Linked DNA regions of Sulfolobus acidocaldarius DSM 639. Each later gene encodes a partner of the first gene's protein in a complex. Links are inferred from orthologs where the notes say so. Each region holds a gene or a part of one and is shown in the gene's direction. Other genes may lie near its edges.

Region 1 (12,300 bases):
TTTAAATTCCCCTATTCTGACATTTTCTGTGGTCACTAATTAAAATAATTGCAATTACCGGTATGCCTGGTTCTGGTAAGGGGCAGTTGAGCGACTTATTTCGGAAAAGAGGAATAAAGGTCATTGTAATGAGCGATGTGCTCAAAGAGAAATATTATAGAGATGCTAAACCGGGTGAAAGACTAATGGATTTCGCAAAGAGGATGAGAGAAATATTTGGCAAAGGCGTTGTAGCGAAGCTCTGCATAGAGAAATTAAATGGGACAGAAGACGTAGTTGTCATAGACGGGGTAAGAAACTGGGAGGAAATTGAGGAATTCGAAAAGGTTGGAAAAGTTATAATCATAGCTGTTCATGCATCACGTTCTGTCAGATATAGTAGATTGATGAATAGGGGAAGAGAGGACGATTCTACGAGTCTACAGGATTTAATGAAGAGAGATTTTGATGAGTTACAGATGGGTATAGGTACTGTCATTGCTCTGGCAGATTATGTTATTACTAATGACTCGAGCATAGAGGAATTTAATAAGAGAGCGGAAGATTTAATCAATAGATTATAATGACTAGGGTAATAGTGGAGGCTGTAGTTAAACCCTCAGAAGATAAGGACAAAGTTATTAACGCAATACGAAATTTCTTTGATTTTGATAAGATTAGAGAAGAAGAACATGGTATGGAAAAGCTACTTATAGCTGAGTCAAACAGCCTTACATCACTGCTAAAACTTCATAGATTATTGAGAGAACAGAGGATACTTGATGCCGCAAGAAAGTACTTAATGAAGAGTATTGTTGGGTCGAGAATAACTTTTATGCTGAATAAACAAGTTGCAGCTATAGGCAAATTATCATTTATAGATAAAGAACACGAATCGCCTTTAGGTCCCATAAAAGTCACTATCGATTATAAGGATCCAGTGATAGTCGTAGATTGGTTGACGCCCAAAACCGCAAAGGGTGTTCCGTTATGGGAAAACGCTATTCCTCCTGAAGAATAAAATATGATAACGGTTCAGGTAAAAATGTTCTTTCAAATATCTTCTTTGCTTCTTTAAGCAAAGGTTCAGTGGTTTGATATCTTCCACTTATATGGTATAGGGCTAGCCTCTTTACATCAGCCTTTGAAGCTATTTCAGCTGCATCGGTACAATTTGAATGCCCGTAATCATGGGCTTCCCGTTCATTAAGGAATGTGGAATCGTGAATCAGTAAGTCAACTCCCTTTATTGCATTCAATACGCTATCGCATGGTGCAGTGTCCCCTGTATATGCGATGCTTAATCCTTTCTTCACGTACAAATAGTCTTCAGGTAGAAAGACTTTTGTATCTATTTCTACTCTTTTCCCCTCTTTCAGTTTTCTTATAATTCTCCAGTCTGTTATCCCCTCTTTCTTTAACCTTTCCGCATCTACTTTTGTTTTATCCTTCTCCTTTATTAAAAAGCCATAGGACTCTATTGTGTGACATGTCCTAAATGTTGTTATAGTTAAATTTTGATCCTCATAACTTTGTATAAATTCGGTTTCGAATCCTGGTTTAAAGTAAGTATGTTTGGAGCTTGATTTTAAGTAATCCTGTAAAGTTGTGGGTCCCATTAAAAGAAGCTTTTGTTGTCTCGAGTACATAGCCATAGTTTGGATGATTCCTGGTAATCCTAATACATGGTCGCCATGAAGATGAGAGATGCCTATTAAGTTAAGTTTCATGAAGCTTATCGAGTGTTCAATCATCTTATTTTGGGTTCCTTCGCCACAATCTAATAGTATTTCAAAGCCCTCTCTCCTTATTAATATTCCTGGAAGCCCACGTTTGTTGGGTGCTCCTCCGCCAACACCTATGAATATTATCTCAAACATTACTTTCTTACAACATATATAGCCCTGCTTAAACTTTTATGCTCATATACAGTGTGAATTTTTATCTGTTTAAATCCATAACTCTTTAGAGTATCTCTCCAATCAAACCTAGAATCAGTGGTAAAAATTAAATTTTTTGTAACATTTGATGCCTCTGCAAAGAAGTTCTGATAAAGTTCTGATAATCCTTTGGGAGTAAAAGATCTACCGTAAGGTGGATCTGTAACTATAGCTTCACTTCTTGTTATGGGTAAGGTATTAGTATCTGCATGTATTAATTCACATTCATAATGAAAATAATCCAGATTAATTTTAGTATTTTTAATCATTTGTTCATCTATATCTATGCCAATACATTTAAGTCCTAACCAATTGGCTTCAATCAGTATAGTACCAGTTCCTACAAATGGATCCAGCACATTAGACCTAGATCTGGAAAGATTTATCATAAGCCTTGCCAGTTCGACGTTAAGTGATCCAGATCTGGTGTAGGGACGTTTTGAATGTCTAGCAATACTTTCTGTGTCTTTTTCAGCATATCTTTCACCAACTACTATTTGTCCTTCAGAAACTATTACATCTAATTTATTACATCTTTTCGATAGATTTATAGACTTAATTAATTCCTCATAGACGTTTTTCGCATATTCTTTATCTTCTCTAGAAGGGACGTGAAGATCAACGGAGTAACAGTTACCCTTTATATCTCCCTTTATCTTTTCAATATCATTACCTACACTTATCAATTTGCCTGATACTTTAATAAGAGCTGATCTTTTTGCTATATACGGATCTCCTTCGTATAATGATATCCCATAAAAATAGGAAATGTCTTTACCGTTTAGTGCTCTTAGTTCGTCTAACGCTAAAAATATATTACTTAGATTTAAGATAGCGTAGTTCATATTTTTCTCGCTATTGATTCTGATACGTCTACTATCGTTACCTTACTCGTATCTTGAGGTATGGTATTGGTTGTTATAATTTCCTTTATCCCTGCGTTAATCAATCTATCATAAGCATTCTCGACGAATAGGGAGTGGACTGCAGTGGCTATTACTTTTTTTGCTCCTTTTGAGTAAGCTATTTGTGAGGCTTGAACCATGGTACCTCCTGTACTTATTATGTCGTCAACAAGAATGACCTCCTTGCCATCTAGTCTTAAATCTGGCAAGTTCGTGACTCTAACTTCTCCTGTGGTTAGATCTCGCTGTTTTTCTAGGTAACTATAGTCACACCCAAGTTCTTGAGAAAGTCTTTTTGCTCTGTTTAATGCCCCCTTATCTGGGGCAAGAACAAAAGGATTAGTCACTTTCCCATTTATTACCCTCGCAATATCCGGTATAGGATCTGCGATTTTTACCTCCCCATCAAAGTACTGTAATTCTTCATAATGATGAGGCTCTACTACCATTAATGAGGTTGCGCCTGTCTTTTTGATTAGATTAAGGACAGTTTTTGTACTAACGGCTTCTCCTTCCTTGAATCTTCTATTTTGCCTGGAATAAGCTAGATATGGTATAATTACTGTTATCTTATTAGCTTTCATATCGTTTAACGTTTCCAAGATGAAGAATAGCTCTACTAGATGTTTATCCTGCGGTGGATATAATGACTGTACTACTAGAACGTCCTCTCCCATTAACCTCTCAGGAATTCTAATGTAAGATTCTCCGTCGGGAAAAACTTTATGCTCTATTTTCACTAGCCTGGATACTAGCAATTTAGATAATCTTTCATCTATCCAGTTTGTTGCGGTTCCACCTATGATAATCATTAAAGTATTTAATTCTAACAAGCTTTTAAGATTAAAAGAAATGTACTTTATATTTGTACTAGGAACTGCAGGTTCAGGTAAGACCACTTTAGTTAAGGCTTTACAAGATTATTTGTTAAACAATGAGTTAGACACAGCAATAATTAACCTAGATCCAGCAGTGGAAGTATTGCCTTACAAACCAGATATCGATGCCAGAGAGTACGTTGATGTATATGATGTGATGAATAAGTACGAATTAGGTCCTAATTCCTCACTAGTGATTTCCGTAGATCTACTCTTAACTAAAGCTAAAGAGCTCAAAGAAGATCTAAATCAGCTTCAAGCCAATTACGTTTTAGTTGACACTCCTGGTCAAATAGAACTTTTTGCATACAGGGACACAGGTAAAATATTATCATCGTTTATAAGTGAAGGAAGTAAATCGGTTTCAGTTTTCCTATTCGACTCATATTTAAGCAAAGACCCTAAGAGCTTTCTATCTTTGTTTCTATTATCTAGCTCTATAAAATTCAGAATTGATATGCCACAGATATCAGTATTATCTAAGGTTGACCTCCTAAGTAGTAGTGAATTAGAGAGGATGAGGAGTTGGATTGAAGATGGATCTATAATAGATGAATTAGGTTCCATTGATGAATATTCTTTTGAGCTTGTAAAGACTATCGTGGAGAACTTAGAGAGTTTTCCTATCCCTGTATCTTCAACTAATTTCAGTGGATTAGACCAATTATATGCCGAAGTTCAAAAGGTCTTAGCTGGGGGAGAGGATTTTGAAACAGAGGAACCGAACCCCAGGCTTTAAAATTTTAACATAAATTATATTTTACTTGACATGAAAGTTAAAGTAGTAGATGCCTTAGGGTTTTCTTACATTTTTAAGACTTTATCGCAGTATGTGAGCGAGGCAACTCTTCTGTTTGGTAATGATGGGTTCAAAGTTAAGGGAATGGATCCTTCTAAGGTTGTTTATATCGACATATTCGTGCCTAAAGATTACTTTGAGGAATATAATCTGGAAAACGAGATGAAAATTGGTGTGAGCTTGAAGGACGTTAATGAAGTAATAAAAAACGTATCTAAGGAAGACATATTATATTTAGAACTTGAAAAAGATAAGATCATGTTTACATTAGACGGCGAGTACCTAAGAACGTTTTCTTTACCCGTCTTATCTCCTGATGAGGTTGAAACTCCAAGTATAAATCTCGAATTTCCATTTAGAGCTAATATACTGACTTCCACCTTTGGTGATCTTTTGGACGAATTTGACCAAATAGGGGGTGACTCAATCAGGTTTAAAGCACAGAACGGAAAACTTTATCTTTCTGTGATGGGCGATATGGGAGAATCTATTGTGGAGCTTAGCTTAGAAAATGGTGGCTTGTTGGAAAGTACAGGAACTGATGCAGAGAGTTTGTACGGTCTTGAGCATGTTTCAAACACTACTAAGATGAGAAGACCTTCGGATACGTTAGAAATTGCATTTGGTTCGCAATTACCATTAAAATTAAGATATAATCTTCCAAAAGGGGGTTATGCAGATTTCTATATCGCTCCAAGGTCAGAGTAAGATTATTTATCAGATTTTTAGAAGTTATTACGAGAATGCTGTATTAGATTTACCACAAGATATAGAGCTTAGGGAATTCGCATATCAACCCTTCAATTCTGACACGTACGTCAGGCATTTAACCTTTTCAAGTGTGGACGAATTAAGAAGTTTCATTTTGTCTAATGTTCCACTTCATTTGTATTTCTCAGCAGCAAGATACCAGATTCCATCTGCCAAAGAAATGGAGCAGAAAGGTTGGTTAGGATCCGATCTACTATTCGATCTTGATGCTGATGATATATGTGAGATTAATGTAAGAAGGTTTTGTAGCGGAATGGAGATTTTATCTGAGACCTGCGATGGTGAGGTTAGGGAGATAAGTGAAATTACAGTTGATTGTATTAATAGAGTTTTTGAAAATGCTCTAGTTTTAAAGGATATTCTGATACAGGACTTTGGGCTTAAACCTAGGATCTTCTTCTCTGGAAACAGGGGGTTCCACATTAGAGTAGATTGTTATAATGAATGGGCGAATCTGGATTCAGAGGATAGAAGGGAGATAGCTGAATATATAATGTCTCCTTCTCCGCCTTATGAGTCAAATTCTGAATCAGGCCCTGGATGGTTGGGCAGATTTGCTAGAGGTATAAATGGAGTTAAGATAGACGAACAAGTCACTGTAGATCCTAAAAGATTGGTGAGAATACCTGGCTCCCTGAATGGTAAAGCAGGTCTTAAAGTTATTGAAATTGTAAATGATAAGTTTGAATATGACGAGTATCTATCTCCTTTTGAGGGAATTGTAGCATTTCAATCTAACCTTTCAGGAAAATTTAATGTATTAGGACATGAAATTCAATTGAGGAGAGGAGAAATAACCAAACTATCAGCAAAAACTGGAGTTTATTTAGCACTCAAGGGCTATGGGGTGATAAAAGCACATGTTAGATGAAATGGTAATGAATGAGCTTAGGAAAGAAGAGGAGATCTCTGAAATACGCACAGAGGACTTAGAAAAATATATTCATAACCTGAGAAAACTTAGAGTAAAATTTGCTGATGATATTCATAAAGCTGAAGTTTCTGTTTATGAAGAATTGGCAGAATCACTTTTTGAATTAAGAATTTCTAAAGTTGTAGAGTCCATTCAGCCTAAAGGATTCGACAAAGAATTACTAGGTCTAATTTCTATGATGAAAAATATTTATAAGAATTATCTATCTGGTAATTACTATACTAAAGACGGAAAAATATTGTGCAAAGTTGTAAATCCACTTACCTATAACAACATCACGTTAAATTCTGGTGATTTTATTCTTCTACCTCTACATCTTGTCCTATTACTATCGACCGCTGGATTTATTACTCCTTTAGAAGTAGTGAATAGGGATGAAAGTTCCTAAAGTTATTAAGACCTATTGCCCTAAGTGTAAGACCCATACTGAGCACTCAGTCTCACTATACAAAGGTGGCAAAAGAAGGAGTTTAGCTGAAGGTCAGAGAAGATATGAGAGAAAGAATGTAGGTTACGGTAGCAAGAGAAAACCAGAGCAAAAAAGATTTGCAAAGACGACTAAGAAACAAACATTAGTGCTAAAATGCCAGAAATGTAGTTATACTATTGTAAAGGAAGGTATGAGGTTAAAGAAGTTAGAGTTGGTAGAGGTGGTCAAATGAAGGCAAAGTTTAAAATTCTTATACCGGAGCCCAAGAGCAAATTTATCAGAGTTAAATGTAGGCAATGCAATAATGAACAGGTGATATTCTCTAACGCCACATTTCCAGTAAGGTGTTTATCGTGTGGGGCTCAAATCGTAATCCCCAAGGGTGGTAAAGCAAAAATAGAGGGAGATACAGTAAGAATACTAGGTTAAAATGATATACAACAGAAACAAGTTCCCATCAGACGGAGAAGTTTTAGTTGCAACGGTAAAACAGATTTTTGATTATGGAAGTTATGTTTATTTAGACGAGTATTCTAATCTCCAAGCTTTTCTACCTTGGAGTGAGATAAGCAGTAGATGGGTAAAAAATATTCGAGATGTATTAAAAGAAGATAGAAAAATAGTTGTAAAAGTAATAAGAATAGATAGGAAAAAAGGAACAGTTGACGTTTCCCTTAAAAAAGTTACAGAAGACGAAAAGAAGAAAAAGATGATGTTATGGAAGAAGACACAAAGAGTTGATAAGATATTGGAAATAGTTTCACAAAAATTAGGTAAAAAAGAAGACGAGGCGTGGAGAGACATTGCCTTTAAATTGGAGGAGAAATACGGAAATGCCTTTGACAGCCTTTTGAAAGCCTATAAGGAGGGAGATAAGATACTTAAAGATGCCGGAGTTCCAGACATATGGATAAAACCACTGATGGAAGAGATAGGTAAACACATTGAAGAGAAAAAAGTGAAAGCCAGTGATGTAATATCGTTAAGGACTATTGATCCTGGTGGTGTTGAAAAAATCAAAAAAGTAATTGACACTGCAGTTGAAAAAATAGATGACCTTGATGTAGAAGTTAAAATATATACAATAGGTGCTCCCAGGTATAGGATTGATGTGATAGGTACAGATCAGAAGTTGGTATCAAATGCTTTACAGGAACTAATCAACTTGATTAAGGAGATAAGCCAGCATGAAAACGTAACGTTTTCGGTGGTTAAGAAGTGAAATCCAAAATAAGAAGATGTAATAAAGACTATACTTATACGATGAGCGAAAGATGTCCTACTTGTGGTGAAAAGACATTCATACCAATACCTCCTCGTTTTTCTCCCGTCGATAAATATGTAAAATATAGAATCGAATTAAAAAAGGGTGTAAAGTTAAGCTGTTGAAATTGTAGGTGGAATTATAACGTTTGGCATAACGAATTGATATATATAGACCATAATGTATACTATAGCTTCTCCTCCTAATGCGTTAGTTACGGATAAGGGGAACAATGCTATATACACTGGTTTAAAGTACATTAGATTCACTCTAGGTAAGAGGGCATTGGGATTGTATAACGATGTAGAAGAAGATTGAAGTAATTGAGATAAACTAATAGAGAATGGTGCTTGCACAGGTCCTTGATTCAAGGACTGGATAGCCTCAATGAACATACTACCTATCAAGGAATTATAGGTCTTTGGTGTCCATGCCATAGGTAGCGAGTTGGCTATAATTGAAGCCAATTGAGAATTGTACTGTGCGGCATAACTTGCTGTCTCATTTATATATGTGGTATTTACATAACTGTTTGTATTGTATCCTGCTATTGTAGTCATTGCTCCAATGGCTTTTGCTATATCACCTAGGCTAGTTGTGTATCCGATGAAAGTACCTGGAAAGTTAGTGGGATAGCCTATAAACCATACAGGGTATTGATTGTTAACTATATATTCTGTGACAGCATCATAGGCTACTATGTAAACTGGTCTAGTATAATTTGGATTTCCATAAGGATATAAATGAAAATCATTCTCTAGCACATTAACTGCAAAGCTCTCGTTATTAAGGAACATCTCTGCCATTAATTTTATCTGGGTACCGTTCAACGTGTTATTCTCATCTATAACTGTTCTATTTCCTACAGCATGTATCCAATATCCATAGTCCCACCAGCTTAATATAAACGCATTATTTGGAGTGTTTTGATTTATCCAATCAAGTGCAGAAATCCAAGCGTAGTTGGTTGTCAAGTACGATGTTGAGGAATTAATTAGTGCTTGAGGTGCATACGATGCCTCTACAGCTATACCTGCATCAGCTAATAAGGCAACTCCAATTAAGGTCAGCATTAGTATTGGCGCTATCCTTATTTTCCTTTCCATGAATCTGGAAAAAAGTTCAGCGACAGCTACTCCTGCCAATGCTGCTACTATATATATTGTATAATTAAACAGATAGGGCTGCTCTGAAGTTCCGTATATGCTTGCAGCTCCAAGAACCACTAACCATATTCCAGCCATATCTTGTTTTCTTGTAAGTAAAAAGTAAATTCCAATAATTGAAAGGAAAAGACCTATTCCAAAATCTTGAATCATAGCTGCGATAGATTGTGGAATATATTCTGCTACTGTCCTATCTATTGGAACTGTAAATTGGAAGAATGGATTTATTATAGCGTAGTATCTACTTGGTATAAGTTGTACTTTAAATGCAACTGATCCTAAGACTACAAGGGATACGAGAAGTATTATTGCTGCTCCTATTACTATGTTCTTAGAATCTACAATATCCTTAGGCAGAACTCTTCTTAGATATAGGTCTAAATATAAGAATAGTGGAATTATAAGTAATGCTAAACCGTGAGCTACTTCAGACATGAATCCTATAGTGTTAGGAGAGAGAGATGTTAGAAAAGCTGCTGTTATTCCTGAGATAGTTAATGTTTTCGCAGAGATTTCATCATTTTTATTAAATAGTACTATCAGAAATGCAGCTATAGCTAAACTTATGTCTATATAGGTATATCCTCCCCAAGTTATGTTTGCTAAGAAAATCATTATACCTGCAGGTATTCCGTACAATGGTTTCTTCTTTTTGATTGCTAAACTAAGGAAATATATTGTGAAAAGTACAAAGACGCCTCCCCATGACGTCTTAGGTAGGCTTCCGAGAATATTCTTATAGGTTAATGATGGAGTGAACGCTGTAATTGCAGCAGCTATATATCCACCTACTCTACTATTCGTAATAGATTCTACTGCTAAAAACGCTGCTACTACACCTATTCCGTCAAGCACTATAGGAGATACAAGAGTTAGCGTATAAACGATGTTTTGACCAAATATTGAGTAGAAAGGTACTGAAAATAATGCTACTAAAAATGGGAGTCCTATTGTATTTTCGAGCTCGATAAAGTAACCCCAGGGGAACCATGCATGTACATCTGGGGGCACAGCATACCAGTTACCTCCTGCTTTAACAATTAATAAAGCGTTATAAAAGAGGTACCACGAGTCAAACCCATTTATAGTTTGAGGGAACGCAGTAATGCTAATGATTCGTATAAGTATTGAGAATAGTGCTAGAGATCCAATAATTATAGCATCGAGAAATTTAAACTTATCAATTCTAGCCAGTATACTAGTACTTTGCATCAGATAAGTAGTTTATTTAATATTTATAAGCTTAATCCAGTGGACAAAATTTTTATTTTGGACAACTTAACATACATAACAATGGGCCGGTAGCTCAGCCTGGAAGAGTGCTTGGCTTGCAACCGAGAGGTCCCGGGTTCAAATCCCGGCCGGTCCACTGTGGGGGTGTCCCCAACACCCCCAATGCTAATGTAAGTTTCCACGATCTTGTCCAAAGAGCCTATATAATGCTATTTTACTAGCTGAGAACAGATTAAGTCTAGCTCCAATATTATCCTCTTTATTAAATTTGTCGTATATGTATGTCCATTAATAAATATTTTGAATGATTTAACAGTATCAAACCCGACGGAAATAGTCAATTTAATACGAAATTATATATAAAGTTTACTCTGAATATTTTTTACTTAAAACCACATATTATTAATAGTATAACATTATTTACCTACAAGAATTTTAATATAGAGAGAATGGTATCTACATGTTGTAAAAACTTTCCAGAGAAAAAAAAAAAGCTATAAAAATATAATTTATAATTGATGAAGTACTTCCACCAGATTATGAGATTATTAGTGGTGACTACTATTCTAATACTATCTCAACTGGCACTAAGCAACCAAATAACACAAGGAAGTACAGGGGATCCGATTCCCACTATAAATACTCAGAATGTTACAGCCGTAGTTATAACAAACTGGTTACCGTATAATGCCAGTAATAAATATATTTTATCTGCCGATCAAGTAAGCGTCTATTTTGGCAATGGTATAAAGCTATTGGATGGCCAAGTGTTGCTACCTGTATTTGTGGTTAATTATGGAAGAGTCGCAGCTAGTGGTGGATGTTGGTATGAAGATGATGGAGGATTAAGTGATCCTAACGGACCTACAATGGTCCAATATATAAACATAACAAATCAGCCATCTAACACTTTTATTTATGAAGTGAGTCCCAATAACTATTGGGAATATAATGTGACTGGAACCACTAGCCAGAGTACGCAGCTTTCATTAAGCCTAAACGTTATGAACGAAGCTGGTGTATCTCTTACCTCGGGTGTTAGTGAAACATTCTATATATATAATATTGTAGGCCAGACATATCTACCAACAGGAACTAATCCAAACTATGTAGAAGGATGGAAATGGGCACTTAATCAGCCAGGCACTAATTCCGAAGCTCAAACTGACTGGAAATGGCCTACAAATACTATCATATTGACACCTGCAATGCAATCAACAAACGGCTATTATAATGCGTATCCTATTAACTTCGTAGCAATGACGATAGGTAATTTCTGGGATTCATGTTATCCTTGGAGTACTCAGTCGGTAGGAGCAGGATGGACTATCTATTTAGGAGGTGGTTAATGTGAATACCTGGAAAATAATTTCATTAGCATTAATTGTAATAGTGGTGATCGAAAGTGTTTTCTTATTTACTACTATTCAGCAAAGTAGAAGTACTTCCGGTAGTAATACTGTTATAACTCCTGTGGAGGCTTCTTCACCTATTTATCGACAAAACCCTTTAGTAGGTCAGTATCCTTTCCTAATAAAAAGCGGAATTAAGTTCTATAACTTAACTAATCTTACCATAGTTACAGCTTTCGTAATATTAAATATATCAAAGATTGAAGTAAGTAAGGACTGGTTCTTACTTTACTCGCCAATAAATCCCAGTAGTGTGGTTCCAAGTTCATTTTTAAATAATCCGTTACTTAATATATCGCTGATCAATGCGACTGTATTTTATATGAATGGACATGAGTACCTTAACATCACAATAAAGGTTTACAAACCTGCAATAAATGAACTTTCAAGTGGAGGTTCAACTTTTCTACTAGATAATGGTTCAGCAAGGTCAGCCACAGTATTAGATCCACTCTATAGGACTACTTTCCTGTGTGTGGTTTTTAAGCCTTTAAACCAATCAGAAGTAGAGCTTGAATTCTACGTTACCCCTGTAAAGAATTCAGGAGGAGTACTAACTCCTTTGTATACACCGAATGATTGAGATAAA
Region 2 (12,476 bases), 420 kb from region 1 along the record:
AAGTAATGCCAATCTGTTGTCCTATATCCTTGCTGGTGACATAACATATTAATCCGCCTGCCTGTGTCCTTAGAGTATTAATTACTTTCCATGTCACTTTCTCCCCGTAGAAAACCATATCTGTTTCCTCTTCTCTACCATCAAAATCATATATTAAAATTGGAAGACCTTGCTCTAAATGCCTCCTTAAAGTGATCTTGTCCAGCATTGTTTAATACATAATAATCTAAAATATTTAAGCGTATGTACTATCTGTTTTTATATCTCCTTAATGTTAAAAATACTATTATACCAATCACAGCTACAATAATAAAAGTATAATCTGTGTTTAATATACCAGCACTTTCTATATTATATGTAGTTTCGTTTCCTTGCTGAAAATTAGAACTATTGTATTCACTTTCGCTACCGGTAAAATAAATAATAATAGTAGCGTTCTGAAGGTTACTTACAATATCTATATTTGTTTCATTATTTTGACTGAAATAGCTTACGATTGCATTACCAGTTAATATAATATCCAAAGTTGAATTCTGGCTATTGATAATTAAAGTTAGATTTTTAGGGTAGATGATACGCAATGGAGATACGTTATTAGAGATTAACAACACTATATTTCCAGACGGGGCTATAGAGTAGTTTATATCTAGTGGTTTATAAGTGAAATTTTGAATTATCTTAATCTCGAACTCAGGTAATCCAGGATAAGATATCGTGTTTGAGTATAATGAAGTAGACCCAAATAGGATATCACATCTCAACGGCAATATGATTATGGTTAAGAGTATTAGCGGGAGGATTTTTTTGCTCATTTATAGTTCAGTTTATTTTAACGTATATTTTATTAGCTTTGATAAATAGTGTATAGTTGATATGTCTAATCAAAATCAGCCTTACAATCCATACAACTGGAAAATGATTTTGCTATCACAAACTTCTATAGTTATAATATCTTTCGTACTATCTCTTTATTCGCAGTATTTCTTGCCAGTGTATATTGCATATTTGATAATTTACTTCATAATAATGACTACTATAATGGCTAGAAGTAATCCTATGCTATCTGAGAGGAAATACCTTTCAGAGATAGTTAATGCACGAACTATACTTGAAGAGAAAAAGGCTGGTGAGTTAATACAAAATGATGAGGAGTATATTAAAAAGTTCCAAGCAATAACCAGTGCTAATCTAAAATCATTTGGAATAATGTTTGTTTACTTGATAGTCATACTAATATTCTATAATTTTGTGGTTCTCAGATATGTTAGTAGCGTGACTCAGATACAAAAATTGATAGTATTCCTAGTCTATTCAGAAGCATTATTCCTATTTGGTATGTTTGTTAACAGAAGAATAATGAGGGTTCAAATGATGGAAGTAATGGCACCATTTACATACAAGATAACTGAAAAAGGGATAGTTTCAACTGATAGAAGTGCAGTATTTTTGCACTCTAGACATCTCGTAAACGCATCTATAGTAGAGAACAGGGATAAGAAGTACGTTGAAATATCTCCTACTACTCTAAAACTTCCATATAAATTAAGACTATATAGTAATGATATAGATAGGATATTAGACGCAATAAACAGAGTAAAGAGATTAGAGTTAAAAAGACAGCAATCTTCTAGTTCTTGAAAAGTGAAAGTGTGAGTAAGATCCTAAACTATTCTCCACGTAAACTCCATCTTTTCCATTCCATATACCCTTTCCGTGTTTATTTTTGAAGGCAAAATTTACATCCCCAACACTTACAGCTTTTGACACGTGAAATTCATGTCCTCTTATACTTTCTCCTTTGCTGGAAAGTAAGTTATCCTTTTCCGTCTCAAGTTCGGTATAGCCAATAGTGAGTTTATCCTTTGCCTTTATCTGTATATCGTATAGTCCTATCATTCTGTAACTTTTTTCATTTATTATTTCGTTCGACAAAAACATGAATCCACCACATTCCGCTAAAAGCTTTACTCCTTTCTCCACGTTTCTCTTTATCCAATCTTTAGTTTTAGTAGAATTTTCGAGTTCCTCTAAATGTAACTCTGGATATCCACCACCTATGTAAATAAAGGATGGTTGGTCAGCTGGGGCATCATTATTAAGTGGGCTAAAGAATTCCACGTCATACCTCTTTTTTAAAATATCTATATTCTCGTCGTAATAAAACGAAAACGCTGAATCATATGCCACATAAGCCTTACCTACTACATTTCGTTCCTCAATTTCATTTGACTCCTGTAGTTCATTTGCTTCCTCTGCAATTTCCACTATTTTGTCAACATCTACATTCATTTCAATCAAGTTAGCTGTTGCATTAATGACATCCTTTGCGTTCTTAAAATCCTCAGTTGTATAAAGACCTAGATGTCTACTGGGTACAGAAAGACTCTTATCTATAGGGAGATACCCAAGTACTTCAACGTTTTCAGGTATCGATTTTTTGCAGTAATCTAGATGTTTCTCAGACGCAATGTAGTTGAATATTACACCTCTCACGTTAGCGTTTCTGTATTCTCTCAATCCTTTAACTATAGCACCAACTGTAGAAGATAGATTGCTACAGTTGATCACAAGGATCAGAGGTGTATGAGTCAATTCAGACAATTTATATGTACTATAATCTTCGTATAATCCGTCATAAAGACCCATCACTCCTTCTATGATTCCCAAGTCAAAGTGCTTACCATATTTTGCAAGACTCGAATATACCCCTGATTCTCCCATTAACCATAAATCAAGGTTTATCACTGGATGTCCACTAGCTATTTTATGATACATAGGGTCGATAAAATCTGGACCTACTTTATATCCTCTTACCTTATATCTCTTCGATAGTACTTTGATTAGCCCGGCTGTAACTAACGTTTTACCTGAGTTACTTCTATCAGAGGAAATAATAATACGGGGAAACCTCATGATAAAAAATAAAGTTATGTCAGATAAATTGTTAATTATGCGTATAGTTTATGATGACGTAAGAGACTTGAAAAACATAGTAGAGACTTTGACTAAGTTTATAGATGAGGGTTTGTTTGAAATAGGTCAGGACGGCATAAGACTAGTGGCTGTAGACAAAGCGCATGTATCCTTAATTAATATCGAATTGTATAAGGAGCTATTTAAGGAGTATGAAGTAGAAGATGAGTTTAAATTTGGTTTTAACAGTCAGTATCTAGCTAAAATTTTAAGTATCGCCAAAAGAAAAGAGGAAATTTCAATAGAGTCCGATTCTCCTGAAAGGGTTAAAATAACATTAGGCGGTGCCTTAAATAGGGTGTTTATAATAAATAATATTCAGGTATCCCCGCCTGAGGTTCCTGAAGTTAATTTGGAATTTGAAGTTAAAGCCTCATTGTCATCAAAAGCGTTTAAGACTACAATTAACGAGATATCTGCAGTAACAGATACAGTGGATATTATTGCAGTGGAGGATAAAGTTATTTTGAAAGGGGAGGGAAAGGAGGGTAGTCAAATAGAAAATGAATTTAGCAAGGATACTGGAGCTATTTCTGATATGGAGTTTAAGAACGAGGCTAAATCTCCATATGATGTAAATTACCTCAGTGATATTTTATCTTTGACAAATCTTTCAGATTATACTAGGTTAGCATTCTCTACCGAGAAGCCTTTAGAATTGGAATTTAATATGGAAGGAGGAGGGAAAGTTACTTATTTACTTGCACCCAAACTATCTTGATGAAATTTTATACAGCATTAGTAGGAAGCTACCCTAAACCTGTAAAGATAGCTAAGGTAATATCTAGGCTCAAAAGTGGCAAGATAGAGAAAAGTAAGGCATATGAGGAGCTAATGAAGTTTGAAAAAAGAATTTTAGAAGAGGTAAAGGAATACGAGCTAGATTATACTACAGACGGTATGGTAGGATGGGATGATATTGCTGATCTCACAACATCTTTTCTAGAGGGTGTAGAAAAAGGCGCTTTAGAGAGGTTTTTCGATAATAATTTCTACTATAGAAAGATTGTGATAAATCAAAAGTTAGGTTATAAATCTCAAAATGACTATGTACAGTATTTTAAGCAAGTAAAAGAAATTTCTAAGGATCTAAAGTCAAAAATTAAAATAGTAATATTAGGTCCATTAACTTTCCTACAGCTGGCTGAAAACAATTATTATGACGATGTCGGAAACATAATTGACGATTACGCTAAAAGCACTAATAGCTTATTGAGAGACTTAATTGACTATTACGATGTTGTAGAGGTTCATGAACCTTCATTGTTTCAGAAAGGGATTAAAGGAGCATTACTTCAAAGTTCTCAACAAGTATATGAAAAACTGTTTAATGGAATTAATAAGGAGAAACACGTTTTAACATATTTTGATATTAGGTTTGATAGAATTCAGTATTTACTAAACTTGCCCGCTGATTATTTTGGATTTGATGTAACAGAACAGAACAAGACTAAACTTGGAAGATTATACGGTTATATGAAAGATATGAATGTCTATCTAGGAGTAATAGACTCAAGAAATACTAAAATGGATAAAATATCTACCATTAGAAGGATAATTGAAAAAGTTCATGAGAAAGGTGCTAAAAGTTTGATTATTGGTAATTCGAGTTTCAATGATTTCATACCTGAGATTGTGGTGAGGAGAAAGCTTAAATTACTTCAAAAAACTAAGAGGTTGGTCGCAAATGTCTGATGAAATCACTATTTTACCTACCACAGTTATTGGAAGTTATCCTAGACCAAAGTGGCTAAGGGAAACTATCAGACTACACAGAGCTGGAAAAGTTAACCAGGAGGATCTTGAGGAAGCATTTAATGATGCAGTTGTAACAGTAGTTAGGGATCATCAAGAGGCAGGGATTGATGTTCCAACTGATGGTGAAATGAGAAGAGACGAAATGGTGGAGTTTTTTGCAGAGAGACTGTCAGGATTTAAATTTTATGGTCACGTTAGAGTTTGGGGAGATCATTATTATAGGAAACCTTCAGTTACTGGAAAAATAAAGTACAACAATCCTATGCTTTTAGATGAAGTAAACTTTGCTAAAAGCGTATCTTATACCCAGAATCTTAAAGTAACAATTACTGGACCATATACCATTTCAGAATGGTCTTATAACGAGTATTATAAAACTCAGAGGGACATGGCTTTCGACCTCGCTAAGGTTATAAATCAAGAAATAAAGAACTTAGTTGATATAGGAATAAAGGTTATTCAAGTCGATGAGCCTGCTATACATACGAGAAAAGAAGATGTTGAATGGGCTATTGATTCAATAAATGAGTCTATTAAAGGTGTAAATGTTAAAGTAGTCTTACATGTATGCTATGGTGAGTATTCGTATTTAGAACCCCACTTGGACAAATTGAAGGTTGATCAAATTAATCTTGCCCTAAAGAACTATAATTATACACCTGTGAAATTATTTAAGAAATGGGATAGGGAGATCGGAGTAGGAGTAATAGATGTCCACAACAGGAAAATCGAAAGTGTGGAAGAAGTAGCTGAAGATCTGAGAAAATTACTCGAGTATTTTAAACCTGAAATGGTATGGGTAAATCCTGATTGTGGTTTAAAGTTACTTCCAAGAAAAATAGCTCTCCAGAAACTTATTAATATGGTAAAAGGTACGCTGATTGTAAGAGAAGAACTTAAAAAGAAAGGTTACACAAATACTACACTCAAGCCATTAATTAATAGGTGAGCTGATTGAATAAGAAGAGGGCAAAGGGAAACTCACACTCAATAAGACCTGTTAGGAGCGGACCTCCTAAGTGGGTGAGGTTCACAAGAGAGGAGGTAGAGCTATTAGTAGAGGAGTTAGCAAAGAGAGGTTATCCACCTAGCATGATAGGAATGGTGTTGAGAGATCAGTATGGCGTACCTTTGGTAAAACAAATAACAGGGAGGAAGCTTACGGCAATTCTTCAGGATAGGAATATGAAGCCGAAGATACCTGAAGATCTATTTAATCTTATGAGAAGGGCAGTAAACATTAGACGTCACTTATTTGAATACCCTAAGGATAAAAGTGCTAAACGTGGATTGGAGGAAGTCGAATCCAAGATAAGAAGATTAGCAAGTTATTACAAAGAAACAGGCAAGTTACCACAAGAGTGGAGTTACGATCCAGCCAAAGCCGAACTATTGGTAACTGGTTCCCTCTACTGATAAAGCCTTTTCTGCTTTTTCCTTAAGTATATCTACTATTCTTTTATCGAATCCTATTGGTTCTGCTATAATGATCTTAGCTTTATTAGAAGTCTCCTTTAGTTGATTTGGTATATCCCTTTTGAAATGCATACCAGCAGCAAACAGTAATGGAACTACAACAATTGTATCAGCACCTCTCTCTACTAACTTTTTAGCAGCTTCATCAATTTTAGGCTCATTAATTTCTATGAATCCATACTCTACCAGTGGGAAATGTCGTTTTAGTTCCTCTGCATAATTAATTACAATTTCTTGCCACTCTTTTATCTTGCTTCCATGAAGCACTAATAATAATCCTATCATAGATAAACTTTCGACTTCGATTTTAAATACTTGTTTTTTAATTTACCTTAATAGTGGTAAATATTGCCTGACTTTAAGATTGTGGTATCTGATCCCAAAACGAAAGAGGATAAGAAGGAAAAACTAAAAGTGAAAGTTTCCGATAAGGTTAAATCAAATCAGGGTGAGAAAGAAGGAAAAGCCATACCTTTGGCGAGAATTAATGATAAAATCAAACAGGCTTTAAACTTAGATGATTTTCTGACGCTGGAAATAACTAAGCAAGAAGGAGATAAAAAAGTAAAGATTAAAGGTCATTTTAAGATAGAAGTAGATAACACAGTGCCTGACGGAGAAGTGTGGATATCAAAATCTATGGCAGAAAAATTTGGTGCTGAAGAGTTTGAGGCTTTGGCATATAGGACTAGAGCCTTTCAATTATCTTTAGATCAGTCTAAATTACCTAATTTGGTTGGAACCAAAATCGGTGATGTTATAGATATTAATGTATCAGGTGTTAATCTTAAATTAAAGATAACCGGAGGTTCCGATAACTCAGGCTTCTCTATGAGATTTGACGTAGGAGGCGGAGCCAAGAGAAAAATACTAGTTAGTGGTCCACCAGGCTATTATCCCAAAGAAGATGGATTAAGGAGAAAGAGAACTGTCAGGGGAAATATGATAACTCCTGAAATAGTTCAAATTAATACTATAATGATTAGGTGATGATCCGTTTGGCATGGCCAAGAGTACAACCTGAAGCCAATATAGGTGTTGTGGGTCATGTAGACCATGGTAAAACTACTTTAGTTCAGGCTCTAACTGGAATTTGGACTTCGAAACATTCTGAAGAGTTAAAAAGAGGTATGACAATCAAACTGGGATATGCTGAAGCTAACATAGGTTTATGTGAGTCTTGTAAATTACCAGATGGTTATGTAACTGAACCATCATGTTCACAATGCAATTCTAGTGAAGAACCAAAATTTTTAAGAAAGGTCTCATTTATAGACGCACCAGGTCATGAGATATTAATGGCTACTATGCTTTCTGGAGCTGCATTGATGGATGGTGCAATTTTAGTTGTGGCTGCAAATGAACCATTTCCTCAACCACAAACTAGGGAACACTTTGTCGCTCTTGGTATAGTTGATGTTAAGAGATTGGTAATAGTTCAAAATAAGGTAGATGTAGTAAGTAGAGAAGAAGCTATAAAGCAGTATAAACAGATTAGGGAATTTCTGAAGGGTACGTGGGCTGAAAATGCGCCTATAATTCCCGCAAGTTCACTACATAAGATTAACATAGATGCTGTTATTGGTGCATTGCAAGATCATATACCTACACCTGAGAGAGATTTGAGTAAAGATCCGATAATGCTGATAATAAGAAGCTTTGATGTAAACAAGCCAGGAACCAGTTATGATAAGTTGAGCGGCGGTGTTATAGGTGGCAGTATAATCCAAGGTAAATTCAAGGTAGGAGACGAAATAAAGATATTGCCAGGTATAAGGATTGAGAAACCTGATGGAAAGGCTGAATATATTCCACTCTATACTACAATATCATCTATAAGATTTATGGACTTAGAGGTTGAAGAAGCTAAACCTGGTGGATTAGTAGCAATAGGAACAAAACTTGATCCATCATATGTCAAGGCTGACAATTTGATAGGTAGTGTTGCAGTGAAGGCTGATAGGGATATACCAGTAGTAACCGAAGTGACCATAGAGAATTTTCAATTATTAGAGAGAGTTGTAGGAACAAAGGAATTAGTTAAGGTTGATTCCATAAGACCTAAGGAATCCCTTATGATAAGCTTTGGTTCAGCTACCACTATAGGTGTTACAAAATCTGTAAAGGGAGGTAGAGTCGAGGTAGAACTTAAAAGACCTATAGTATTATGGGACAAGAATTTGAGAATAGTAGTTAGTAGACAAATAGGCGGAAGATGGAGATTAATAGGATGGGGAATAATAAGCTAAAGATCTTAGTAGATACGAATATTCTTATGAACGTATATGACGGTATTGATCCTTTTGAATTGGTAATTTCTTATCTTGAATATAAGCCTGAATTTTATGTCTCAAAGGCTACTATAATGGAGCTTGATAAGTTTTTGAATGAGGAGAAAAGTGTCATAAAACAGAAGAGAGCCAGAGTCGCAATGTTATATTTAGAGACCAATAAGAGTTCATGGACACTAATAGATGAAGCTGATAATATCCTAGTGGACAATTTATTATTAGAGCTATGTAAGCAGTATAACTTTATAATTTTCACTTCCGACAGGATATTGAAGAACAGAGCACTAAAAGAAGGAATAAAGGTTATATACCTCGTACCAAAAGGTAAAAATATAAGTCTTAATTTTATTATCTAGTTTGATGTTTAAGCTAGTTAGAGCTAAAGGTATTGTTAGAATTCCCCCTGAGTATTTTGGTCAGTCTGTTGATGAAATCGCTATAAAAATTTTAAGGCAAGAATATCAGGAGAAACTCATTAAGGATATTGGTGTCGTATTAGGTATTGTAAACGCTAAGGCTAGCGAAGAAGGTTTCATTATATTTGGTGACGGTGCGACATATCACGAAGTGGAATTTGATATGTTGGTTTATACACCTATAATACATGAAGTTATTGAAGGAGAAGTAAGCCAAGTCGACAATTACGGTGTTTATGTTAATATGGGTCCCGTTGATGGTTTAGTTCATATATCTCAAATAACTGACGACAATTTGAAGTTTGACTCTAATAGAGGAATATTGATAGGTGAAAAGAGTAAGAAGAGCATACAAAAAGGTGATAGAGTTAGGGCTATGATAATTAGTGCATCTATGAGCAGTGGGAGACTTCCTAGAATAGCATTAACTATGAAGCAACCCTATCTAGGTAAAATAGAATGGATAAATCAAGAAATAGCAAAGGCGAGTAAGTAATGTCAGAGAAGAAGGGTACCAGTTTTAAGGCATGTAAGAACTGTAGAGCATTAGTACCTCCAGAAACAAGTATATGTCCACTTTGTCATTCATCTTCCTTTAGCGACGAATGGAATGGCATGGTAATAATACTAAATGAGAAATCAGAAGTTGGACAGATGTTTGGGGCTACAACTCCTTGGAGATACGCAATAATAGTGAAATAGATCTTTGCTTTATCTTGCCAAGAAGTTTAAGGGCAGAACTCAGTAAACCATATGGGGTTCTTTTTATCAACGAGAATAAATTAAAACAATTTCTTATAAATAAGTCCAATAGTAGGCTAATAACAGTAGGCGATGTCGTCACCCAAACTATACTTAAATTCCATATTAAACCATTTTTGGCAATAGTAGACGGTAAAACGAAGAGAAAGTTAGTTAAGGAAAATTTTGGACAATTTGAATACATAAAAGTTAAAAATGAACCTGGTCTTATACGGCTTTCAACTATAAGAGAGATAAAAGATATTTTAGTTCATAATGAAAATGATAAGATTTTGATGGTTGATGGAGAGGAAGATCTTTTGGTTATTCCCGTTGTAATATATGGTAATTTTGGTGACATAATAATATACGGTCAGCCTAATGCAGGCGTAGTCGTAACGCTGAATAATGATTTTCTTAAGAGAAGAGTTTTGGAAATTTTCAAAAAATTTCAGGTCACTTCATGCTAGACTAAATCCGACCTGCGCGGGATCATCATAATTTCAGACCTTTCGAGCCTCTTCATGCTCCAAATTTCTCGTACCTATATGAATAGTTCAGTAATAGATTTATTACATCCAACCCTTTTATTCTTAGAGACCCTTTACGTAACTGTTTTTCATTAAAATCATCTACGTTATCAGCAACTATATTATATGGAACGTATAACAAGAAAGGTACAGGGTCACCTGTGTGTTCCTTTACCTCAACAGGAGTTGCATGGTCTCCTGTGATAGCTATTATTAATTCTGAGCCATAAATGTCTAATACTCTACCTATCATTTTATCTATCATACTTATAGCATATAACTTACCGTCAATATTTCCGTCATGCGATGCTGCGTCAGTAGCTTTTAAGTGAAGAAATACCATGTCATATTCTTTAAGTAATTTCGATGCCTCTTCTGCTTTACCTATATAGTTTGTATCTAGTCCGCCTGTGGCTCCCTTGGGAGTAACTACATTCATTCCAATTTGGCTACATATACCTTTTATTAATGCTGTTGCAGATACTGCTGCCGCGTTAATCTTAGTGTAATCATAAAATTTTGGCAGGTCAACATATTGTGCTGCCCCCCTAAGAAGTACTATATTTGCAGGTAACTCTCCTCTTTCAATTCTTTTTTTATTCAATTCTGAACTAGAAAGTATATCGTATATTCTATTTGTGAGTTTATTAAGAACTTCAGCAGTAATTTTAGCCTCTCTTGTATCATCAGTTGCCTCACTTTTTTTAACTTTAACGCCGGTCTCATGAGGATCAGTATCGCTAATTTTATCGCTTAAGCCTTTACCACTAAGGACAACTGCTACTCTATGTTCTGTACCATGATAGAATTTAACTTGAACTCCATCTATTTCTCCAATCTTTGAGTTTAACTCTTGCACCAGGTCTTTTGCTTCATCAACCTTCCTTCCTGCTCTCCTATCTATCACAGTAAGGTTATTATCTACAGTTGCGAAGTTCCCTCTAAAAGCTACATCTCCTGCTTTGAGTCTTGCACCAGCTCCAATAGCTTCGAACGCTCCTCTTCCCCTATAATACTTAAATGGATCTATACCAAAGATAGCTAAATGGGATGTATCACTTCCTGGTACTATTCCAGGGGATATAGGGTCCATTAACCCAGCTATGGAGTTCTTAAGTAATTCACCTATATTTGGTTTCTCCACTGCCTCAAGAGGCGTCTTATGTTCTAGTTTAGTGACAGGCCGATCTCCTAGACCATCTGCAATGAATAAGAGAATTTTATATTGCTTCATGCTATCGCCCTCTTTAGCTCCTTTGAAAATCTCTCGTATCTTTGTATATCAGCTTGAGTAAGGGAAGCTTTTACAACATTCAAGGCTTTTTCGAAATCCTCTTTACTTACCTTAAATGAGGTTTTGTTCATACATTCTTTTATGTGCTTTTGGTAGCATTCCATGTTACCCTTGCATTCGTCTCTAGACTGTTTGTCACACATAGAGTAAATAGATCTCATGGCGTTAATAGTAGCTTCTCTAACCAAAGCCTCTAGGTCTGCTCCTGTATATCCTTCTGCTTTTTCTGCAATATCCTCAAGTGACACATCTTCAGCCAATGGCACATTTTTAGTGTGAACCTTCAAAATCTCAAACCTTGCAGTCTTATCAGGTGGAGGAACATAAATCAACCTATCAAACCTACCTGGTCTAAGCAAAGCAGGATCCAAAATATCAGGCCTATTAGTAGCTGCAATTATAACCACTTTATTTAATGGTACTATTCCGTCCATTTCTGCTAGTAGTTGGTTTACTATTCTTTCTGTTACTCCGCTGTCTGTTGATAGTCCTCTTATTGGTGCTATTGAGTCTATTTCATCGAAGAATATTACTGTTGGTGCTGCTTGTCTTGCTTTTCTGAATATTTCTCTTATTGCTTTTTCGCTTTCACCAACCCATTTTGATAGTATTTCTGGTCCCCTTACTGCTATGAAGTTTGCACCACTCTCTGTTGCAACAGCCTTTGCAAGCATAGTCTTACCAGTACCAGGAGGACCAAACAACAAAATACCCTTAGGAGGTGTTACACCTGACTTAGTAAATAACTCAGGGAATCTCAAAGGCCATTCCACAGCTTCTCTTAGTTGTTGCTTAACGTTATCCAGTCCTCCAATATCATTCCAATTTACTTTAGGAACTTCTACATATACTTCTCTCAATAGAGATGGCTGTATTGATTTCAGTGCATTCAGGAAATCGTTCATAGATACTTTTAGTTCCTTTATTATTTCTGCAGGAATAGTTGGTTGATCGAGGTTTAATTTCTTCTCGTCTACGAATCTTCTTAGTGCATATA

The links.
Region 2: the proteins of SACI_RS06090 (region 1) and SACI_RS03985 are in contact, whole or in part, in a crystal structure (PDB 3CW2), measured with the Saccharolobus solfataricus proteins. The link is inferred for Sulfolobus acidocaldarius DSM 639 from one-to-one orthologs. Residues at the interface, in WP_009989173.1 of Saccharolobus solfataricus: Val185, Arg186, Thr187, Asn188, Glu189, Pro190, Leu191, Gly192, Val193, Glu194, Ile196, Lys197, Ile200, Ser201, Leu204, Ile217, Lys218, Ile219, Tyr220, Thr221, Ile222, Gly223, Ala224, Pro225, Tyr227; in WP_009988771.1 of Saccharolobus solfataricus: Asp222, Lys225, Pro226, Gly227, Thr228, Gln229, Phe230, Asn231, Leu233, Lys234, Gly235, Leu259, Phe273, Thr274, Lys275, Tyr300, Leu301, Asp302, Pro303, Ser304, Leu305, Lys307.

What each region holds. Positions count from the first base shown.
Region 1 is NC_007181.1:1,081,574-1,093,873, reverse strand. The notes cover bases 6,220-8,962. They hold SACI_RS06090 (translation initiation factor IF-2 subunit alpha), read left to right. Parts: upstream 6,220-7,066; coding sequence 7,067-7,858; downstream 7,859-8,962. Other genes in these bases: SACI_RS06085 (STT3 domain-containing protein), read right to left, coding at 8,014-8,962; SACI_RS11640 (RNA-protein complex protein Nop10), read left to right, coding at 7,855-8,025; SACI_RS06095 (30S ribosomal protein S27e), read left to right, coding at 6,865-7,065; SACI_RS06100 (50S ribosomal protein L44e), read left to right, coding at 6,581-6,868; SACI_RS06105 (hypothetical protein), read left to right, coding at 6,220-6,594. In the rest of the region: SACI_RS06145 (AAA family ATPase), read left to right, coding at 27-563; SACI_RS06140 (RNA-binding domain-containing protein), read left to right, coding at 563-1,000; rnz (ribonuclease Z), read right to left, coding at 981-1,859; SACI_RS06130 (DNA methyltransferase), read right to left, coding at 1,859-2,764; SACI_RS06125 (ribose-phosphate diphosphokinase), read right to left, coding at 2,761-3,636; SACI_RS06120 (ATP/GTP-binding protein), read left to right, coding at 3,677-4,441; SACI_RS06115 (DNA polymerase sliding clamp), read left to right, coding at 4,472-5,209; DNA primase small subunit PriS, read left to right, coding at 5,175-6,143; more of SACI_RS06105, read left to right, coding at 6,133-6,219; more of SACI_RS06085, read right to left, coding at 8,963-10,278; SACI_RS06075 (hypothetical protein), read left to right, coding at 10,839-11,648; SACI_RS06070 (hypothetical protein), read left to right, coding at 11,650-12,294. UniProt on the Methanocaldococcus jannaschii protein: eIF-2 functions in the early steps of protein synthesis by forming a ternary complex with GTP and initiator tRNA.
Region 2 is NC_007181.1:659,428-671,903, forward strand. Bases 6,412-9,330 are described here. They hold SACI_RS03985 (translation initiation factor IF-2 subunit gamma), read left to right. Parts: upstream 6,412-7,205; coding sequence 7,206-8,456; downstream 8,457-9,330. Other genes in these bases: SACI_RS03975 (CbiX/SirB N-terminal domain-containing protein), read right to left, coding at 6,412-6,492; SACI_RS03980 (30S ribosomal protein S6e), read left to right, coding at 6,556-7,197; SACI_RS03990 (PIN domain-containing protein), read left to right, coding at 8,423-8,854; SACI_RS03995 (DNA-directed RNA polymerase), read left to right, coding at 8,859-9,330. Outside these bases: SACI_RS03935 (3,4-dihydroxy-2-butanone-4-phosphate synthase), read right to left, coding at 1-208; SACI_RS03940 (hypothetical protein), read right to left, coding at 249-812; SACI_RS03945 (DUF2208 domain-containing protein), read left to right, coding at 874-1,638; SACI_RS03950 (cobyrinate a,c-diamide synthase), read right to left, coding at 1,609-2,913; pcn (proliferating cell nuclear antigen (pcna)), read left to right, coding at 2,912-3,694; SACI_RS03960 (5-methyltetrahydropteroyltriglutamate--homocysteine methyltransferase), read left to right, coding at 3,694-4,668; SACI_RS03965 (methionine synthase), read left to right, coding at 4,661-5,680; SACI_RS03970 (30S ribosomal protein S15), read left to right, coding at 5,686-6,147; more of SACI_RS03975, read right to left, coding at 6,121-6,411; more of SACI_RS03995, read left to right, coding at 9,331-9,410; transcription elongation factor subunit Spt4, read left to right, coding at 9,410-9,616; SACI_RS04005 (GTP-dependent dephospho-CoA kinase family protein), read left to right, coding at 9,631-10,125; SACI_RS04010 (2,3-bisphosphoglycerate-independent phosphoglycerate mutase), read right to left, coding at 10,178-11,419; SACI_RS04015 (CDC48 family AAA ATPase), read right to left, coding at 11,416-12,476. UniProt on the Methanocaldococcus jannaschii protein: eIF-2 functions in the early steps of protein synthesis by forming a ternary complex with GTP and initiator tRNA.